3 regions of the Citrobacter sp. CFNIH10 genome follow, and region 2 is predicted to be linked to each of the others. Evidence: predicted binding sites of a transcription regulator. Region 2 holds the regulator's gene; each other region holds the start of a gene.
What was found. Region 2 encodes PurR, which represses purine synthesis genes. Its sites were predicted from a motif close to CANGCAAACGTTTGCNTG; they were not measured.

Region 1 (7,353 bases), 1.9 Mb from region 2:
GATCATCGGCTTATCCTCTTACCCAGGCTTTGATCGTCGCCAGAGGCTGGTCAACGCTGTCGCCTGAAGGTGAAATTCGGTATTCCCCAACGGCTGCCGGGATGATAAAGGTCTCTGCATAGTGAACGATGAAGGGAGCAAATGCGCCGCTCGGACTATCGACCACGGCTTGCGCACCTTCGACCAGGTTCAGAACGTTCACACCACCCTGAGTATGGTGTGTCACTGGGGCAGTAAACCAGTGACGGCGGGTTTCGATAAACTCACGTTCGTGCATCCCGGTTCTTTCTTCCCGCCAGCCGTCCCCTTCAGCGATGGGCTCAATACGGTTGATCAGATTGTCTTGAACCCATTGTGTATCGCGCTGCCAGTCAATGACTTGTTGACCGTGGTCAAGATGGACAGGACGCGGCAATCCGTCCAGACCCAGACGCCCCCAGTCCCACAGTTTGAAGGTGAAAATATACGGCGTGGCACTGATCTCCAGGACCATTGTCCCGGCGCCTGAGCAATGGACGGTTCCGGCAGGGATGAGAAAATGATCGTGCTTACGGGCAGGGAATTGATTGACAAACCGCTCGTCATCAAATGCTTTCTCGCCTCGTCCCGCCGCGCGTAAATCGTCCAGCATCTCGCCTGGTACGATCCCGGTTTTTGTGCCCAGGTAGACCACCGCATCTGGCTCTGCTTCAAGGATGTAGTAACTCTCATCCTGGGTATAGTGCATACCAAATTGCTGTTGGATGTATTCAGTAACCGGATGAACCTGGAAGCTCAGGTTCTGACCGCCAATGGTATCGAGAAAGTCAAAACGAATCGGAAATTCCGCGCCAAAACGAGCATGAACTTTCTCGCCAAGCAGGGCGCGGGGATACGTCAGCACCAGGTCCTGAGAGGGGATCTCGATCCGCACATGACCAAAACGCAGTAACAGGCTGTTTTCCTCGGGCACGCAATCAAAACACCACGCGTAGTTGGGCGCTGAGGGATCGAGATCGAATTGTTGTTTCATCCACTGCCCGCCCCAGACGCCAGGGTCAAAGAAGGGGGCGACGCGAAACGGTTGCGTGGTGGTTTGTTGCAACCCGGCGCGTAGCGCTTCGCCGCTGACCATTGCGGGCGCGCCTGCGACCGTCGTATCCAGCAAATAATCAGCGCGTTTGAGCAGCGGCGTTTTGTGCCGGTCAAAGACCCGCCATTCAATAAAAAAGGCGCGTTTATAGCGACGAAGAATATCTTCATTCTGGTTTTTTGCGCCCCAGTTACCGAGACCGTCATGACGCATACGCTGTTGAATTTCCCAGCGCGGCAGATCGGCATACACCAACACATCGCCGGGATGCGCCAGCGCCGCGCCTGGCCCATATACCACCACGAGACCTTCGGGGATGGCTTCAATCTGTTGACGCATCCGGTTGAGCTTGTCGGGATCAAAAAACTCATCAAGATGGTGACAGGAGAGAACGCCAAAGACGCGGTCATCGGTCAGATTACGCGCCAACAACGCATGCAGCGCCTGCTCATCCCGTCGCGCGGATTCAACATTAATCACTACGGTGGCGTTTAGCGCGGCGAAGAGGTGTTGCTCCAGCTCATCCAGTCGCACGCCCGGATAACAATCGATAATCAGTACGGTTTTAGGCGATTCAGAAACCCGGCTGCGAAGTACCGAATGGACCGACGCCCAGCCTTGCCAGGCCTCGTCGTCATAGCCCTGAACATAAACCTCAGGGAATTTATTATAGGTTGTACGCATTTTCTCTCTCCGTGTTGGCTAATTAAAGATTAATCGATTAACCTTATTTTCATAGGGTGGTTAACGCGATTAACCCGCCATAATCAGAAACCAGGGCGGTAAAAAGCTCATCAGCGTGATGAGAATCACACGTACTGGCACATTAGTGAGGTTATTCGATTAACCTTTGCGAGAAACAGGAGAAGTCATGACAACCATTACCCTGGCGCAGGTTGCGGAACGCGCTGGCGTCTCCACGGCGACCGTGTCGATGGTACTGCGTAATCGGGGGCGTATTTCACAGGCAACGCGTGAACGCGTACTTAAAGCGCTGGATGATTCTGGCTATGTCTATAACCAGACCGCAGCGAATTTGCGTAATCGCAGCAGCAATCAGGTCGGGCTCTTGTTGCATGATATTACTAACCCATTTTATGGCGAGATGACGGCGGGGCTCAGTCATGAAATGGAGCGGCACGATCTGCTGTTGTTTCTGGCGAACAGCGAAGAGTCCGGCGAGCGCCAGCAAAAGTTTGTTGATTCCCTGATGCGCAATAACGCCTGCGGTATGGTGCTCTGCGCGGCGCGGGAAACACCGACCTCGTTCTTTGAAGCGCTTAAACGGCGTAATATTCCCGCTATCATGGTGGTTCGCCCGCTTAGCGATCCGGACTTTGATTTTGTCGGCACCGATAATTTTCTCGGGACGCAAATGGCAACGACCCATTTAGTTAAACTGGGGCACAAAAATATCGCCTTCATCGGCGGCAGCCCGAATTCAGGGAGCCGGGCGCAGCGCATTGGCGGATTTACCAGCACACTACTGGAATATGGCATTTCACCGAATCCGCAGTGGATCGTTGCCACTCAGGCCAGCCAGATTGATGGCGCGAAAGTGGCGGAGTCTCTGCTGATGCAACATCCACAAATTACCGCCGCGGTGTGTTATCAGGATATTGTGGCGTTGGGGGTAATGCAGGCGCTACGTAAAATGGGGCGTGAACCCGGGCGCGACTTTGCATTAGTCGGGTTCGATGATATTACCGAAGCGGCGTTGGTTCAGCCTGCGCTGACCACCGTGTCGGTCGCGGCAAAAGAGATTGGTCGTAAGGCGGGAGAGTTACTTTACAGTCGTATTCAGGGGAACGATGAGCCGGCGAAACGCATTATTCTGCCTCCGGCACTGGTGGTCAGAGAATCATGTGGTTTTCGCTGATCGTCATGTCTTTTACTGATATCTCTCGCTGTTTATCATTAAATTCTAATTATCGACGTTTTTGGCTAGCGGCATGACGACGTGCTGGTTAATCTGAAAACGATTTACATCATTTTAACGTAAGAGAATAACTATGCATGATGCACAGGTCCGTGTCGCGATAGCGGGCGCGGGTGGCCGTATGGGCCGCCAGTTAATTCAGGCAGCGCTGCAGATGGATGGCGTTGCGCTTGGTGCGGCGCTTGAGCGCGAGGGATCGTCACTGCTGGGCAGCGATGCCGGAGAACTGGCGGGTGTCGGGAAAACCGGCGTTACCGTGCAAAGTCGCCTTGAGGCAGTAAAAGATGATTTCGATGTGTTCATCGATTTTACCCGTCCGGAAGGCACGCTGAATCATCTGGCGTTTTGTCGTCAGCATGGCAAAGGGATGGTCATTGGCACCACCGGTTTTGACGATGCGGGAAAACAGGCGATTCGCGATGCCGCGCAGGACATTGGCATTGTCTTCGCGGCGAACTTTAGCGTCGGTGTCAACGTGATGCTTAAGCTGCTGGAAAAGGCGGCGAAGGTGATGGGCGACTATACCGACATTGAAATCATTGAAGCTCACCACCGCCATAAAGTTGACGCGCCGTCAGGCACCGCGCTGGCGATGGGGGAGGCGATTGCCCATGCGCTGGATAAAGATCTAAAAGAATGCGCCGTCTACAGTCGCGAAGGCTACACCGGCGAACGCGTGCCGGGAACAATTGGCTTTGCCACCGTCCGCGCCGGGGACATTGTGGGCGAACATACCGCCATGTTTGCCGATATCGGCGAACGTGTCGAAATCACCCACAAAGCGTCCAGCCGTATGACTTTTGCCAATGGTGCGGTGAGATCGGCACTTTGGGTTAGTGCAAAGAAAAATGGTCTTTTTGATATGCGAGATGTCCTTGATCTCAACAATTTATAGTTAATTATTACCTTTCGTGATGTGGTTATTGTAATCTCAATGCATTGATTACAGGGGGCAATATTTTTATTGCCCTTTTATTTTACCTGTTACAGATTGCTTTCATTACAAATGGCGTAAAAATCTATCTTTTCTCTCTTTTTTACGTTGCCTGAATGTAAATTTTGACCAAGTGGTCCACTTTTTCGAAGCCTGAGACTATTTTCTACGCATAATTGTTCACGCAAGCGTTTTCCTGCCAGGGTTAGCTGATCTTTTTGCCTGTTAAATCCGTTGATTTCATCCTGAGTCGCAAAAGAATATAAAAAATACCGCCTTTAAGTTGACTTTTGCCTGCCTTATCTCCAGAATGCCGCCGTTTGCCAGAAATCCACGGGTAAGCAAATTTGCATTGATTCATGCTATGCGAATGCATTAATATGCAAATAAAGTGAGTGAATATTCTCTGGAGGGTGTTTTGATTAAGTCAGCGCTATTGGTTCTGGAAGACGGAACCCAGTTTCACGGTCGGGCCATAGGGGCAACAGGTTCGGCGGTTGGGGAAGTCGTTTTCAATACTTCAATGACCGGTTATCAAGAAATCCTCACTGATCCTTCCTATTCCCGCCAAATCGTTACTCTTACTTATCCCCATATCGGTAATGTCGGCACCAATGCCGCCGATGAAGAATCCTCCCAGGTCCATGCGCAAGGCCTTGTCATTCGTGACCTGCCGCTGATTGCGAGCAACTTCCGCAATACCGAAGACCTCTCTTCTTACCTGAAACGCCATAACATTGTGGCGATTGCCGATATCGATACCCGTAAGCTGACGCGTCTGCTGCGCGAGAAAGGGGCGCAAAATGGTTGCATTATCGCGGGCGATAACCCGGATGCGGCGCTGGCGCTGGAAAAAGCGAAAGCCTTCCCGGGCCTGAACGGCATGGATCTTGCCAAAGAAGTGACCACCACGGAATCTTACAGCTGGACCCAGGGGAGCTGGACGCTGGCGGGCGACCTGCCGGAAGCAAAGAAAGAAGACGAACTGCCGTTCCATGTTGTCGCCTATGACTTTGGCGCCAAGCGCAACATTCTGCGCATGCTGGTGGACAGAGGCTGCCGCCTGACGGTTGTCCCGGCAAAAACGTCGGCAGAAGATGTGCTGAAGATGAATCCGGACGGGATCTTCCTGTCGAACGGCCCTGGTGACCCGGCGCCATGCGATTACGCTATCGACGCAATTCAGAAATTCCTCGAGACCGATATTCCGGTGTTTGGCATTTGCTTAGGCCATCAGCTGCTGGCGCTGGCGAGTGGGGCAAAAACCGTGAAGATGAAATTCGGTCACCACGGTGGTAACCATCCGGTCAAAGATATCGACAACAATACGGTGATGATTACGGCCCAGAACCACGGCTTTGCGGTGGATGAAGCGTCCATGCCGGCCAATCTGCGTGTGACCCACAAGTCGCTGTTCGATGGCACCCTGCAAGGGATTCATCGCACCGACAAACCGGCATTCAGCTTCCAGGGCCACCCGGAAGCGAGCCCGGGTCCTCACGATGCCGCGCCATTGTTCGACCACTTTATCGAGTTAATTGAGCTTTACCGTCAGTCCGCGAAATAATCAGGAGTTAAGAGAGCCATGCCAAAACGTACAGACATAAAAAGTATCCTGATTCTGGGCGCGGGTCCGATTGTTATCGGTCAGGCGTGTGAGTTTGACTACTCCGGCGCGCAGGCGTGTAAAGCGCTGCGTGAAGAGGGGTACCGCGTCATTCTGGTGAACTCCAACCCCGCGACCATCATGACCGACCCGGAAATGGCCGATGCGACCTACATCGAGCCGATTCACTGGGAAGTCGTGCGCAAGATTATTGAGAAAGAGCGCCCGGACGCGGTGCTGCCGACCATGGGCGGTCAGACGGCGCTGAACTGTGCGCTGGAACTGGAGCGCCAGGGCGTGCTGGCCGAATTCGGTGTGACCATGATTGGTGCGACCGCCGATGCGATTGATAAAGCCGAAGACCGTCGTCGCTTCGATATCGCGATGAAGAAAATCGGTCTCGACACCGCGCGTTCGGGCATTGCCCATACGATGGAAGAGGCGCTGGCGGTAGCGGCTGACGTCGGCTATCCGTGCATCATCCGCCCGTCCTTTACCATGGGCGGCACCGGCGGCGGTATCGCCTACAACCGCGAAGAGTTTGAAGAAATTTGTACTCGCGGTCTGGATCTCTCCCCAACCAACGAGCTGCTGATTGATGAATCGCTGATTGGCTGGAAAGAGTACGAGATGGAAGTGGTGCGTGATAAAAACGACAACTGCATCATCGTCTGCTCTATTGAGAACTTCGACGCCATGGGCATTCACACCGGTGACTCCATCACTGTGGCTCCGGCCCAGACGCTGACCGACAAAGAATATCAAATCATGCGTAACGCCTCGATGGCGGTACTGCGTGAAATCGGCGTAGAAACCGGCGGTTCAAACGTGCAGTTCGCGGTGAACCCGAAAAACGGTCGCCTGATTGTGATCGAAATGAACCCGCGCGTATCCCGTTCCTCCGCGCTGGCGTCAAAAGCCACCGGCTTCCCGATTGCGAAAGTGGCGGCGAAACTGGCGGTGGGTTACACCCTTGATGAGCTGATGAATGACATCACTGGCGGTCGTACCCCGGCATCGTTCGAACCGTCCATCGACTACGTGGTCACTAAAATCCCACGCTTTAACTTCGAAAAATTCGTTGGTGCTAACGACCGTCTGACGACCCAGATGAAATCGGTCGGCGAAGTGATGGCGATTGGCCGCAGCCAGCAGGAATCTCTGCAAAAAGCGCTGCGCGGTCTGGAAGTGGGCGCCACCGGCTTTGACCCGAAAGTGAGCCTGGATGACCCGGAAGCGCTGACGAAAATCCGCCGCGAACTGAAAGACGCGGGCGCTGAGCGTATCTGGTATATCGCCGATGCCTTCCGTGCGGGCCTCTCCGTTGACGGCGTGTTCAACCTGACCAACATTGACCGCTGGTTCCTGGTTCAAATTGAAGAGCTGGTGCGTCTGGAAGAGAAAGTGGCAGAGCTGGGCATTAACGGCCTGACTCCAGACTTCCTGCGCCAGCTGAAACGCAAAGGCTTCGCCGATGCGCGTCTGGCTAAACTGGCCGGTGTCCGTGAAGCGGAAGTTCGCAAACTGCGCGACCAGTACAATCTGCACCCGGTCTACAAGCGTGTGGACACCTGCGCGGCAGAATTCGCCACCGATACCGCCTACATGTACTCCACGTATGAAGATGAGTGCGAGGCGAACCCGTCCGTTGACCGCGACAAAATCATGGTGCTTGGCGGCGGTCCAAACCGTATCGGCCAGGGGATCGAATTTGACTACTGCTGCGTACATGCCTCTCTGGCGCTGCGCGAAGACGGTTACGAAACCATCATGGTCAACTGTAACCCGGAAACGGTCTCTAC
Region 2 (7,353 bases):
AGCGATGAATGCTAATTTCACCAGTGAAAAAAACAGGCCAAGGGGCACTTCACTGGCAACCTGATTTTCCAACTGCTATTGTGGCAGGCAGAAATGGCTTAACTGAATTCAGGAGTTGTAGGTATGTTTACAGGTATTGTACAGGGCACCGCAAAACTGGTGTCGATCGATGAAAAACCCAATTTTCGCACCCATGTAGTGGAATTACCTGAATACATGCTGGACGCGCTGGAAACGGGCGCGTCGGTGGCGCATAACGGCTGCTGCCTGACCGTCACAGAAATTAACGGCAATCGCATTAGTTTTGATTTGATGAAAGAAACGCTGCGGATCACCAATCTGGGCGATCTGAAGGTGGGCGACCTGCTTAACGTCGAGCGTGCGGCAAAATTCAGCGATGAGATTGGCGGGCATCTGATGTCCGGTCACATCATGACCACCGCGGAAGTGTCAAAGATTTTAACCTCCGAAAACAACCGTCAGATCTGGTTCAAAGTCCAGGATCCGACGCTAATGAAATACATCTTGTACAAAGGTTTTATCGGGATTGATGGGATCAGCCTGACCGTCGGAGAAGTCACCGCGACGCGTTTTTGCGTGCATCTCATTCCGGAAACCCTGGAACGCACGACGCTGGGTAAGAAAAAACTGGGCGCGCGCGTCAATATCGAAATCGATCCGCAAACGCAGGCGGTGGTGGATACGGTAGAACGCGTGTTGGCTGCGCGTGAAGCGGCGGTAACGAAAACCGCCAGCGAAGCGTAAAACCCTCCAGCCCCCGCAAGACGGCGGGGGCATAAGAAAGTTTAGCGGGCTACGCGGAGGCCGTCTTCAACGCCGCGCGAGAATACCACCTGCCAGAGCTGAATATCGCGGGCGCGAAACGCGCCGGCGCAGGCGTTGAGGTAGTAACTGAACATCCGTTTAAAACGCTCGGAATAGTTCTCGGCAATTTCAGGCCAGGCAGCGAGAAAACGCTCGTACCATGCCATCAGCGTCTTGTCGTAATCCGCGCCGAAGTTATGCCAGTCTTCCATCACAAAGTGCGATTCACTGGCGTTGGCTATCTGACGTACTGACGGGAGGCACCCATTCGGGAAGATATACTTGTTGATCCACGGGTCGACATTATTGTCGGTTTTTTTCGAACCGATGGTATGTAATAAGAACAGCCCTTCGGGTTTCAGATTGCGATCAACCACGTCAAAATAGGTCGCGTAATTTTTAGGGCCGACGTGCTCAAACATGCCTACCGAGACAATGCGGTCAAACTGATCGTGCAAATCACGATAATCCTGCAACAGAATCGACACATCCAACCCGGCACAGCGGGCCTGAGCCATTTTCTGCTGCTCGGCTGAAATCGTCACGCCAACCACACTGACGCCGTAATGCGTCGCCATATAGTGCGATAACCCCCCCCAGCCGCAGCCAATATCCAGCACACGCATACCGGGTTGCAGTTGCAATTTCTCGCAGATTAACCGCAGTTTGGCCTGCTGCGCCGCCTCCAGAGTATCCGCGTCTTTCCAGTACGCGCAGGAATACTGCATAAAGGGGTCGAGCATACGGCTGAATAGATCGTTGCCGAGATCGTAATGTTCTTTACCGACGATCCACGCTCGTTTTTTACTTTGCAGATTGAACAGGCGAGCGGCCGCGATGCGGAGGGTATCTTTGAAATGATGGGGAAGTTGGTTTTCCAGTCCTGCTCGCAGAACTTTGCTAAAAAACTGGTCCAGCCGATCGCATTCCCACCAGCCATCCATGTAACTCTCACCCAGACCGAGCGACCCCTCTTGTAAAACGCGTTTGAAAAAATCGGGGTTTTTAACGCGTATATCTGCTGGTGAAGAGCCGTTGATGGCAATGCCCGCGCGGCTTAATAATTCGTTAGTGATACGGTACCAGTCGTCATCCGGTACGCTGACTTCTTCTATACACGATGAACTCATAGTTTCTCCATCACTGGTCGGTGATCAGAACCTTAAAACAGCGTAGACGCTTTTTGGGCTTTGTGAGAAATCTCACGGAAACATTCCGCGAGTCTATTATCCGACGTAGAACAGAGGAAGGGAGGACCCCTTGCCGAAAAGGCCATCCATGGGGAACCGGGAACGCTCCGGTTCCCGTTAACACATAATAATTATCGTAATTTTTAACAACCGAAATTTAGTATAGGCCTCAAAAAACGATGATACAACCAAAAATTGTTAGCCGACTAATTAACGGTGATTATGAGTGATATCAATGGGATTCGCTGTGGGCAATCCCGCAATTATCATGCTGCGCACAGTCGTTAGAAGGATGCAGTTGCATCTTATAGCCCAGTCCAGCCAGTACCACCGTAGACAACATCACGCTGGTCGTGGTCAACAGCGGTGTGCTGATAAGCCAGGAAACGACCAGGCTTGCCAGGAAGCACAGACCCAACTGCAGGGTATTTTGCAGGGCTGCGGCACGACCCGTCGCCTGCGGGAATGGACGCAGCGCCTGGGCAACCACAATCGGGTAAATAGCCCCGTTGGCAATCGCCATTATGCAGAAGGGGATCAGGATCTCTGCAAGCGTGATGTGATGGATAAAACTTGCCGCCCAGGTTGCCACCACGCTCAGCGCATAGATAACCAGCAGCCAGGGCAGGAGCTGTTGTCCCTGCCATTTTTGCAACGCGGCGCGACAGCCATAGCCGCCAATCAGAAAAGCAATGGTCTGCGGTACGTAGCTCAGCCCAATCACCGCCGGGCTGTAGCCCATTTCACTCAAAATAAACGGGGAACCGGTCAACCACGCAAAGAAGCTGGCAGAACAGGCGGCGTAAATCAGGACGTTGCCGCGGTACGCTTTCGCACGCAGCAGGGTGGTGAACGTCAGTTTGTCCTTGCTGTCATCGCGAGCCCGGGTGGTGGGCTTTAAAAACAGGGCGGGCAGCATCAGCAGCAGCGTGATGAAAAACAGCGTGGCAAAGATCGCCTGCCAGGAAAGATGGGTCAGAATCCAACTGCCTAATAACGGCGCCAGTGCAGGAGACAGCCCGACCAGCGGCATGATGGTCGCGAAAATGCGGTTAATTTTATGAGAAGGATAGTAATCGGTAACCAGCGCCTGCCAGATGACGGTCGCCGCGCAGACTCCCACGGCCTGAATAAAACGCAGTACTAACAGGCCCGTTGCGCTCTCCACCCACAGCATACCCAGGCTACCGAGGGCGAAGACAGACAGACCCAGCAACAGGATCGGTTTACGGCCATAACGGTCAGAGAGGGGTCCCCACAGCAGTTGGGCGACGGCAAAGCCTGCTAAAAACAGACTCAGGCTGGCGCTGACGGCAGAGGCCGGTGTTTGCAGGTCAGATTGAATGGCGGCAAAAGCGGGCAAATACATGTCGGTTGCCAGAAAACCCAACACGCTGAGCCCTGCCAGCCAGACTAAAAACCCTTTTCCTGGTTGCATAGTTGTACTCTAATTTTGATTAATCACACTGGCGCAGAGTGTAGGGAGTGAATTTGGGCTTGTGAAACGGTAATATTTGTTTATTGCATTCAAAAATTTTGTAGGCAGATTATGTGGTCAGAATATGCGCTGGAAGTGGTCGATGCCGTGGCACGCAACGGGAGCTTCAGTTCCGCGGCCCAGGAGTTGCACCGGGTGCCTTCAGCGGTCAGCTATACGGTTCGCCAACTGGAAGAGTGGCTGGCCGTCCCGCTTTTTGAACGTCGCCATCGTGATGTGGTGTTAACCCCGGCGGGCGCCTGGTTTTTGAAAGAAGGCCGCTCTGTCATCAAAAAAATGCAGATCACGCGTCAACAGTGTCAGCAGATCGCTAACGGCTGGCGTGGGCAACTCCCCATTGCGGTGGACAATATCGTGCGCCCGGAACGCACGCGGCAATTGATCGTCGATTTCTACCGCCACTTTGATGACGTGGAACTACTGGTCTTCCAGGAGGTGTTTAATGGCGTGTGGGACGCGCTGTCAGATGGTCGGGTCGAACTCGCCATCGGGGCAACCCAGGCGATCCCGGTTGGCGGACGATACACTTTCCGCGATATGGGTAAGCTGAGCTGGTGTTGTGTCGTTGCCAGTACGCATCCGCTGGCCGCCATGAGCGGGCCGTTAAGCGATGACACGTTGCGCAACTGGCCGTCGCTGGTGCTGGAAGATACCTCCCGCACGCTGCCGAAACGCGTGACCTGGCTGCTGGACAATCAGAAGCGGGTGGTGGTGCCGGACTGGGATTCTTCCGCGACTTGTATCAGCGCCGGACTCTGTGTCGGCATGGTCCCGACACATTTCGCCAAGCCGTATCTCAACAAGGGGCAGTGGGTCGCGTTAAATCTGGAGAATCCTTTCCCGGATGCGGCCTGTTGCCTGACCTGGCAGCAGAATGATATGTCACCTGCGCTGATCTGGCTGCTGGATTATCTGGGAGACAGTGAAACGCTGAACAAAGAGTGGCTGCGGGAGCCCGATGAGACTCCCGCAGAAGAGGCTTAACGACGGTAGTCGCGGAACGGGCCATCCGCCACGGAGCGGCGCTCCACCAGGCGCGGGTGGACTTCAATAGACTGCGACTCTTCGCGTTTATTGACGATACGGTCCAGTAACATATTAAAGGCCGTCTCACCCAGTGAATCTTTCGGCTGGTGGATGGTGGTCAACGCTGGTGTAAAGAAGCGGGCGTTGCGCACGTTGTCGTAGCCAATCAGCGACACGTCCTGCGGGACGCGCAGACCCATCTCATCAGCGGCGCAAAGGGCGCCCATCGCCATGACATCGCCGCCACAGAAGACCGCCGTTGGGCGATGCGCCTGCGACAGAATTTGCTGCATGGCGCGGTAGCCGGATTCCGGCTCGAAGTCGCCTTGAACAATCCAGTTTTCAGGCACTTTAATCAGCGCTTCATCCATCGCTTTCATAAATCCGGCCAAACGGCCTGCGCCGGTGTTACGCTCCATCAGTCCTGGGATCACGCCAATTTCGCGATGTCCACGCTCGACGAGGTAACGGCCTGCCATGTAGCCGCCCTCGAAGGCGTTATCAATCACCGTATCAGTGAAGTCGGCTTTGGCTTCGCCCCAGTCCATCACCACCATTGGGATATGACGATATTCTTCCAGCATCGAGAGCAGGGGATCGGGGTATTCGGAACACATTACCAGCAGGCCATCAACGCGTTTTTGCGCCATCATCGACAGATAGGCACGCTGCTTTTCCAGGTTGTTCCAGACGTTGCCGAGGATCAGGGTATAGCCCTTCTGGAAGCAGTTCTTCTCAACCGCTTCAATAATTTCAGCAAAATAGGGGGCTTCGCTGCTCGTCGCCAGCAAACCGATAGATTTGGTATGGTTAACTTTCAGGCTACGGGCAACCGCGCTGGGGGAATAGTGCAATTCTTTGATTGCCGCCCACACTGCATTGCGTGTTTCTTCAGCGACGAAACGCGTTTTGTTAATTACGTGTGACACGGTTGTAGTGGAAACGTTTGCGCGCTTCGCTACATCTTTAATTGTTGCCATTAAATCTCACTCCAGACCCAACCTGAACATTAAATTACGCCAAGTAAACGTTTGCCTTTACTCATCCTGTGCCCAACGTCAGGGCTGCGGCACGCCGGGAAACGACACGGAACGTCAGGAAGGGGTCAATGGCCGGTACGCTAATCAAGTAAGCGTCGAATTTTGTCTGATCTTTACGAAAAGGGGAAGTATTAAAAGCACATATCACTCTAAATCGTGGGAGATTTTTACACTCAAGTGTGTAAAAATGCGCTATATCACTTTTTGTGTGGGTATAAAAAGGAGAAAAGTTGATGAGCACCGATCTGAAATTTTCATTAGTGACCACGTTTATTGTCCTGGCTTTAATCGTTGCGGGCGGCCTGACGGCGGCACTGCACTGATCCCCTCGGGGGAGTTCCTGCTCCCTCGAACCTCCCGCCATATTGTTATTGAATTTGCAAAAGTCTTTTGTATTTTTGTTAACTTCTCTTTTTTTGTGATTGATGTCATGCTTTTGACTCTTTGTTAAGCATCGCGCCCTGTCGCGAAGAGCCGGAGTCATCACTGCATGAAAATCAATTATCCGTTACTGGCGCTGGCCATTGGTGCGTTTGGCATCGGTACCACCGAATTCTCGCCAATGGGTCTGCTGCCCGTCATCGCGCGTGGCGTTGATGTGTCTATTCCCGCGGCAGGTATGCTGATTAGTGCCTATGCGGTCGGCGTGATGGTCGGCGCGCCGTTGATGACGCTGTTGCTGTCACATCGCGGACGCCGTAATGCGCTCATTTTTCTGATGGCTATCTTTACGCTCGGTAACGTGCTCTCGGCGATTTCACCGGATTACACCACGCTGATGTTGTCACGTATTTTAACCAGCCTTAACCACGGCGCATTCTTCGGCCTGGGCTCGGTGGTGGCGGCAAGCGTGGTGCCGAAGCACAAACAGGCGAGCGCCGTTGCGACCATGTTTATGGGGCTGACCATCGCCAATATCGGCGGTGTGCCGGCGGCGACCTGGCTGGGTGAAACCATCGGCTGGCGAATGTCGTTTATGGCGACAGCGGGGCTGGGGGTTATCTCGATGTTGAGTCTCTTCTTATCATTGCCAAAAGGCGGTGCCGGGGCGCGCCCGGAAGTGAAAAAAGAGCTGGCGGTGCTGATGCGTCCTCAGGTGCTCTCCGCGCTACTGACTACCGTACTGGGAGCGGGCGCCATGTTCACGCTCTATACCTATATTTCGCCTGTTCTGCAAAGCATCACCCATGCGACACCGGCCTTTGTGACCGGGATGCTGGTTCTGATCGGTGTGGGCTTCTCCATTGGCAACTACCTCGGAGGGAAACTGGCCGATCGCTCGGTTAACGGCACGCTGAAGGGCTTTTTGCTGCTGCTGATGGTAATTATGCTGGCGATCCCTTTCCTGGCGCAGAATGAACTGGGCGCGGCGGTCAGCATGGTGGTCTGGGGGGCGGCAACCTTTGCGGTCGTCCCTCCGTTACAAATGCGCGTCATGCGTGTGGCTCATGAAGCGCCGGGTCTCTCATCTTCCGTGAACATTGGCGCGTTTAACCTTGGAAATGCGCTGGGCGCTGCGGCTGGCGGGGCCGTCATTTCAGGCGGATTAGGTTACAGCTTTGTTCCTGTGATGGGGGCGATTGTGGCGGGTATGGCGCTGTTGCTGGTGTTTATCTCGGCGAGAAAACAACCTGAACAGGTGTGCGTCGCCAGTTAACGGCAGGACAAAAACGCAGAAGGGATTCCCTTCTGCGTTATCTTTTTTACGCGGCGAAGTTCTTCGCTACAAACTCCCAGTTTACCAGCGCCCAGAAGTGTTCCAGGTAGCCAGGAC
Region 3 (7,353 bases), 560 kb from region 2:
CGTGTCGCCATGGACCGTCATGGCGTAAGGGATACGATTTGCTTTTGGCAGCATGTGTCTGTTTCTTTCGTCTTTATACATCCTCTAAGGGTGGCAAAAGTCACGAATGATGCAAGCGAAACATGCTGCGCGCGGTATTTCGTTAGCCAGGTAATGCCTGTTTTTGCTGTTTCAAATCCTGCTCAATACCATCACGGACATCCTGTGGGATCTTCAGCGCATCACCCAGCGCGTTCAGGTAGCTGCGCTCCATAAAGTGGTCGATATCAATCGCCGCACAGCTGAGGAAATAGATCTCCAGCGCCTCTTCTTCGTTGCGGATCCCCTGCGCAAGGCGCTGAGGATCGAGCGGCTGCTCAATCGCCTGTTCAATGAAAACGCGCCCCTGCTCTTCTACGCCTGCTTCACGCAGTTGCTGTTCGATTGCCGCCCGCTCGTTGGCATCGATATGGCCATCACTTTTCGCGGCGAAGACCAGCGCCAGGATCAGCCGTTCGGTGCGCACATCCAGCGGCGTACTTTGCGCGCCGAACTGTGGTTCACCCTGATGCGCCGCACGGATTTTATCCTTGTACTTGTTCCACAAGACCGTCCCCGCTACCGCACCGCCGCCGACCAACAGCGCGCTGGTGCCATATTTGCTGAGCAGTTTGCGTGAGGATTTGTTAGCGACCAGTAACCCCGCCAGACCACCCAACGCGCCGGGTACCAGCAGCTTACTTAATCCCTGTTCACCTGAAGAAGAGGAGGACGATCCGTTTTGCCCGAGAAGAGAGTGTAATTGATTAAGCCAGTTAGCCATTTTGCCCCTCAAGTACTGACAATGAATTGTCAAAGCGTACCCGAGGGGATGTCAGGAAATGTCTGTCAGCGCTAAAGATGCGCAAATGTTCGTGCTATTGCGAACGATATTCCGCCGTGCCGGCCTTGCAGTCGACCTTCACCAGATAATGAATATCCGCACTTTTCCCACGCACGGTCAGCGGTACTACCCACTTACCCTCGCCACCGGTGATCTCTTTTGGATTAACCCATGCCACCGGGTCGGCCTGACCCACATGTTTTTGATCGTCGGCCCAACGCGCAATGCGATTCTGCTGATAATCGCGCTTAACGCTCGCCGCAATACCCTCGGTATCCAGACCTTCACAGTTAAGGAACTTAACCGTCTTACTGTCCGTGCCTGCCGCAGACACCGATACGCTGGTGCATAACAACAGCAAGCAGGCTAACACGCCCGTTCTTTTCATACTTTTCCCTTTCTCCATAGCACAGTGATACAGGGAAAAGCATGGTACAAAACGTCAGGAGCGCAAGTCAGATTCAGGCCGCCTGCGTATCGTCCCCGGCAGCGGCGTCATTATCAACCACCTGCGGAGAAGGCAACTTGCCGGTTTTGAGGATGGTGCTCAGCACCTCTTTTTGTTCGGCCAGCCACAGCGACAGCGCTTCACGCTGTTCGTCTTCCAGCGTTAGCGGGGACTGTTCAAGCCAGGTGTCGAGTAGATCCGCCGTATCCAGCATCTTGTCATACGCATCGGCTTCCTTTTTGCTGGTAAATGACATTTTTTCCTCACCTTCCCGAATGACTACGTATTTAACTTCAACCGCCATGTTGCAGCCTCTCAATATTACTGTATTTATGTGGGTCTTCCCCGATCATGGTGGGAAGGCTCAGAACGCCATATTCAGCTTTCCGTAGTGGAACATCACCCCCAGTTTAAAGCGCTCCCGGTTTCGGTATCCCCTGGCTTTTATCCTCAGCAGCCTGATCTTGCTGTTAAGTGCCTCCGCATTTCCGTTTGAGACACTGTGTCGCATCGCATTCAGGATCCCGTACAGCCTTTTTCCTATCGTTTTCGCGGCATTTTTCATCATGGGAACGTCACTGTTAGCCGCCAGCGCCAACCATCTCTGCCAGTCACTCCGTCTTTCCTCGCTCCATGGCCTGTTCCAGATATCCTTTGCCAGCTCTTTCAGCGCCCAGCACTGGCTCGTCAGCTTCATCTGTGCACGCAGCCACATCAGCTTTTCCTGCCGGGATTCGGTCATCCACTTATCGCTGTACTGCCACAGGAAGCGGGTTCCTTTTGCCTGGTGTCGGCTTTCAACAGGGAGGTGCGGATGTTCATTCTGACGGGTTTTATCAACTACCTCGCCCAGTTGCTTCGCCACATGGAAGCGGTCAAAGGCGATTTTCTCAACCGCACTGGGTAAGTGGATACGCGCTGCTCTTATATAGCCCGCGTTCATGTCCATTGAGAGCGTTTTGATAGCCAGCAACTGCCCATCAGTGAGCGTGCGAAGATAGCCGGCAAGACTCTCTGTGCCGCGATCATCCGTTAAGGCCAGCGCCCGACCATCGCGATCGGAGATCACCGTTATGTAACGATGTCCTTTTTTAAAGGCGACCTCATCCACATTCATATGACGGGCGGATAATGGCTTTTTTATCCGGGCAAGACCTCGCTTAACTGCCCGGGTCATAATGCCGTCAACCGCATTCCAACTGAGCTTAAGTTGCTTCCTGACAGCATCAACGGTGCTGATTTTCAGCCATGAGAGAACGAACGATTCGAATAGCAACGTATACCGGCTTCCGGGGCCAGCCCACGGAACAGGCAACGTCAGGCAGCCATGCTCCGGACACATAATTCGTGGAACATCGGCTTCAACAATAGTGGTGAACTGGCAGGTATCAAGATGGCGCCATTTACGATGACGGTGATCGTGAACAGAACAGGATTTACCGCAGGTCGGACAGGCTAGCCGGGTGTTTTCAGCGATCTCAATAGTGACAGTAACAGAACCGGCATTTTCATCGAGAGAAAGGGACTTTACCTGCCACGGATCGGACAGGTTGAGAATATGAGCGTAGAGGGACTTTTCGTCCATGGCGGTGACCTCTGGCGATTAAATACACCATTATCATGCCTTCAGCCACCACAACAAGGGAAGACCCATTTATGTACAGTATATTCTATTTCACCGCTGAAATCAACCTGGCAATAAAGACAGACGCAAACGTTTTCGTATATACTGCGGCCAAATTTGTTGGGGGATATTTTCATGACGATATTAGGCACAGCGCTGCGTCCGGCAGCAACTCGGGTGATGTTATTGGGTTCTGGTGAACTGGGTAAAGAAGTGGCCATCGAGTGCCAGCGTCTCGGCGTGGAAGTGATCGCGGTGGACCGGTATGCCGACGCACCGGCCATGCATGTCGCACATCGTTCTCACGTCATTAATATGCTGGATGGCGACGCGCTTCGTCGCGTAGTGGAGCTGGAAAAACCGCACTATATCGTGCCAGAGATTGAAGCCATTGCCACGGATATGCTGGTGGCGCTGGAACAGGAAGGGTTGAACGTCGTGCCCTGCGCGCGCGCGACAAAACTCACGATGAATCGTGAAGGTATTCGCCGCCTGGCGGCAGAAGAACTGGCACTGCCCACATCAACCTTCCGTTTTGCCGACAGTGAAGCCACCTTCCGCGACGCCGTGGCTGAAATTGGTTATCCCTGCATTGTCAAACCGGTGATGAGTTCATCCGGCAAGGGGCAGAGTTTTATTCGTTGCGAAGCGCAGCTGGCACAAGCCTGGGACTATGCCCAACAGGGCGGTCGCGCGGGTGCCGGTCGGGTCATCGTCGAAGGGGTTGTGAAGTTTGATTTTGAAATCACCCTGCTCACCGTCAGCGCGGTCGATGGCGTCCATTTCTGTGCACCGGTGGGTCATCGCCAGGAAGATGGCGATTATCGTGAATCCTGGCAGCCGCAACAGATGAGCGCACTGGCGCTGGAACGCGCTCAGGACATTGCCCGTAAAGTGGTATTAGCCCTGGGTGGTCACGGTCTGTTTGGCGTGGAGCTGTTTGTTTGCGGGGATGAGGTCATCTTCAGCGAGGTCTCCCCTCGCCCGCATGATACCGGCATGGTGACGCTGATCTCTCAGGATCTGTCGGAGTTTGCCCTGCATGTACGCGCTTTCCTCGGACTGCCCGTGGGGGCCATTCGTCAGTATGGTCCGGCAGCTTCTGCAGTGATTTTACCGCAACTGACCAGTCAGGACGTGACGTTTGGCAATGTTCAGGCCGCCGTCGGTGCCGGTGTGCAGGTCCGTTTCTTCGGTAAGCCGGAAATTGAAGGATCGCGTCGCCTGGGTGTGGCGCTGGCAACGGCAGACAACGTTGATGACGCTATTGAACGCGCGAAGAACGCCGCCGCGCAGGTGAAAGTGACTGGGTAAACAACAGCAGCCGTAGGCCGGATAAGGCAGTCATGCCACCATCCGGCAAAACCCGATGGCGGCGCTAACGCGTCTCATCGGGCCTACGGCTTACACATGGGTAGCTTACTGCTTCGCGCCTTCAACCGCTTCGCGAGCCAGTCTGGTGATACGATCGTAGTCACCAGCTTCCAGCGCGTCATTCGGCACCAGCCAGGAGCCGCCGATGCACAGCACGCTTTTCAGTGCCAGGTAATCGCGGTAATTAGCGGGAGAGATGCCGCCAGTCGGGCAGAAACGCACCTGAGAGAACGGACCGGCAATGGCCTGCAGCGCTTTAGTGCCGCCATTGGCTTCTGCCGGGAAGAATTTGAACTCTTTCAGGCCGTAGTCCATACCCAGCATCAGTTCAGAAACGGTGCTGATGCCAGGAATCAACGGGATCGTGCCTTCGGTTGCCGCTTTCAGCAGCGGCTCGGTCAGACCTGGGCTGATAGCGAACTGCGCACCGGCTGCAGTAACCTCAGCCAGTTGCTGCGGATTCAGCACCGTACCCGCACCCACAATGGCTTCCGGAACCTCTTTGGCGATAGCGCGGATAGCATCCATCGCGCAGGCGGTACGTAACGTCACTTCCAGTACGCGCACCCCACCCGCAACCAGCGCTTTTGCCATCGGCACAGCGTGTTCCAGTTTATTCACTACGATCACCGGGACAACCGGGCCGGTGGTCAGGATTGCTTCTGCACTTGTTTTCCAGTTTTTCATCAGAGTTTTTCTCTCGCCTGATTACAAAATATGCCTTAAAAATGAATACAGGTTGCGCCCTGTTCTGCGCCGGACAACTGTTCACGCAGCGCGCCGAACATTTCACGCCCCGTACCGATGCGCGATGCGCTCAGATCCGGGATATGCGGCTGGCGAGCGGCAAGCTCCGCCTCATCAACCAACAGCGTCAATTCACCTGTCTGTCCGTTCACCCGAATAATGTCGCCATCGCGTACTTTTGCCAGCAGTCCGCCATCATAGGCCTCCGGGGTTACATGGATGGCTGAAGGCACTTTACCGGACGCACCGGAAAGTCGACCATCAGTAACCAACGCAATTTTGAAACGACGGTCCAATAATACACCAAGTGGCGGCATGAGTTTATGTAATTCTGGCATTCCGTTCGCTTTTGGTCCCTGATGACGCACAACCACCACGCAGTCACGGTCCAGCAGACCCGCTTCAAAGGCCGGCAGGACATCATGCTGACTTTCAAAAACAACGGCCGGCGCTTCAATCACCTGATTCTCGGCCGGTACGGCGGACGTTTTCATAACCGCACGACCGAGGTTACCACTCAGCACTTTAGTGCCACCATGATGAGAGAACGGCTGGTCAAAGGAAGCAATGACATTGCTGTCCAGCGATTTGGCCGCGCCTTCACGCCAGTCGAGTTCGCCATTGTTCAGCCACGGTTCCAGGGTGTAGCGCTTCAGGCCGTAACCAGCTACGGTGTTGACATCTTCATGCAGCAGACCCGCGTTCAGCAGTTCACGCATCAGGACCGGCACACCGCCCGCGGCCTGGAAGTGGTTAATATCCGCCGGGCCGTTAGGATAGAGACGCGCCATCAGCGGCACGATGTCGGAGAGGTCAGAGAAGTCATCCCAGTTAATCTGGATACCCGCAGCGCGGGCCATCGCCACCAGGTGCATGGTATGGTTCGTTGAACCGCCGGTCGCCAACAGCGCGACAATCCCGTTCACCACCACTTTTTCATCAATCATTTTGCCGATCGGCATCCATTCGTTACCGTTACCGGTCAGACGCGTCACCTGGCGCGCTGCTGCTGCCGTCAGCGCTTCACGCAGCGGAGCATCCGGGTGAACAAACGAGGACCCCGGCAGTTGCATCCCCATGAACTCCACCACCATCTGGTTGGTGTTCGCGGTACCGTAGAACGTGCAGGTGCCCGGCGCATGATAGGAGGCGGCTTCAGACTCCAGAAGCGCCATACGATCAACTTTACCTTCAGCATAAAGCTGACGAATGCGGACTTTCTCTTTATTCGCCAGGCCGCTCGCCATTGGACCTGACGGCACGAAGATGGAAGGCAGATGACCGAATGACAGCGCCGCCATCGCCAGACCCGGGACGATTTTGTCACAGACGCCGAGGAACAGCGCGCCGTCGAACATGTTGTGAGAGAGTCCCACCGCGGCGGACATCGCAATCACTTCGCGGCTCAGCAGCGAAAGCTCCATACCGTCCTGCCCCTGCGTGACGCCGTCACACATTGCCGGAACGCCGCCCGCGACCTGCCCGACCGCATTGGCTTGATGCAGCGCTTTGCGAATGATGTCCGGATAATGTTCGTAGGGTTGATGTGCGGAGAGCATGTCGTTGTAGGAAGTGATGATCGCGATATTGTTACGCAACATGCTTTTCAGAGAGGCTTTATCGTCTGGCTGACAAGCCGCGAATCCGTGCGCCAGATTCCCGCATGCCAGTTTTGAGCGGTGAACGGTCGAGGATTTAGCCTGTTCTATACGAGCGAGGTAGGCAGAACGGGTCTCACGGGAACGTTCAACAATACGTTGTGTTACGCGTAACAAATTCGGATTCATAGAGGCTCCTGAAATTTATCTGTCAGAGCTACAGGTTTGGCAAGTTCATTTACTGCGTGTATAAATACAGGAAACGCTTGTTCACCGGAGCTCAGGGGCAAAATCGTTTCAGGCAGTGTAATAAAAAAAGCCTCGCGGGTGAATCCACACGAGGCTTAAAAGTGCAAAAATTGTTCAACAATCTGTGTTAGATCATGTTACCGGTAAAATAACACAGGAGTGGTAGACACTTTTACTCGAATTCATTCCAGGAACGACCGTCACGGGTGATCATCGCCACCGAAGCAACCGGCCCCCAGGTCCCGGCCTGGTACGGTTTCGGCGCATCGTTGTCCATCGCCCACGCTTCGGTAATGGAGTCTACCCACTTCCACGCCTCTTCGACTTCATCACGACGCACAAACAGCGCCTGAATGCCGCGCATAGTTTCCAGCAGCAGACGCTCGTAAGCATCCGCCAGATGCGTTTGATTGAAAGTTTCGGAGTAGCTCAGATCCAGCTTGGTGATTTG

Region 1: the regulator PurR is predicted to act here: its motif matches at 4,127-4,144, upstream of carA (glutamine-hydrolyzing carbamoyl-phosphate synthase small subunit).
Region 3: the regulator PurR is predicted to act here: its motif matches at 3,018-3,035, upstream of purT (formate-dependent phosphoribosylglycinamide formyltransferase).

Annotation. Positions count from the first base shown of each region.
Region 1 covers NZ_CP026216.1:305,737-313,089, reverse strand. The annotation lists gene C2U53_RS04740 (PTS sugar transporter subunit IIA) at 1-6, opposite strand, end outside; gene C2U53_RS04735 (class I mannose-6-phosphate isomerase) at 11-1,756, opposite strand; gene C2U53_RS04730 (LacI family DNA-binding transcriptional regulator) at 1,944-2,951, shown strand; gene dapB (4-hydroxy-tetrahydrodipicolinate reductase) at 3,085-3,906, shown strand; gene carA (glutamine-hydrolyzing carbamoyl-phosphate synthase small subunit) at 4,364-5,512, shown strand; gene carB (carbamoyl-phosphate synthase large subunit) at 5,531-7,353, shown strand, end outside.
Region 2 covers NZ_CP026216.1:3,659,493-3,666,845, forward strand. The annotation lists gene C2U53_RS21505 (riboflavin synthase) at 124-765, shown strand; gene cfa (cyclopropane fatty acyl phospholipid synthase) at 807-1,955, opposite strand; gene punC (purine nucleoside transporter PunC) at 2,248-3,453, opposite strand; gene punR (DNA-binding transcriptional activator PunR) at 3,565-4,497, shown strand; gene purR (HTH-type transcriptional repressor PurR) at 4,494-5,519, opposite strand; gene C2U53_RS21530 (YnhF family membrane protein) at 5,813-5,902, shown strand; gene C2U53_RS21535 (MFS transporter) at 6,070-7,236, shown strand; gene sodB (superoxide dismutase [Fe]) at 7,283-7,353, opposite strand, start outside.
Region 3 covers NZ_CP026216.1:4,219,352-4,226,704, forward strand. The annotation lists gene ptrB (oligopeptidase B) at 1-54, opposite strand, end outside; gene C2U53_RS24320 (tellurite resistance TerB family protein) at 143-802, opposite strand; gene yebF (protein YebF) at 897-1,250, opposite strand; gene yebG (DNA damage-inducible protein YebG) at 1,324-1,614, opposite strand; gene C2U53_RS24335 (ISL3-like element ISKox3 family transposase) at 1,675-2,895, opposite strand; gene purT (formate-dependent phosphoribosylglycinamide formyltransferase) at 3,070-4,248, shown strand; gene kdgA (bifunctional 4-hydroxy-2-oxoglutarate aldolase/2-dehydro-3-deoxy-phosphogluconate aldolase) at 4,354-4,995, opposite strand; gene edd (phosphogluconate dehydratase) at 5,031-6,842, opposite strand; gene zwf (glucose-6-phosphate dehydrogenase) at 7,075-7,353, opposite strand, start outside.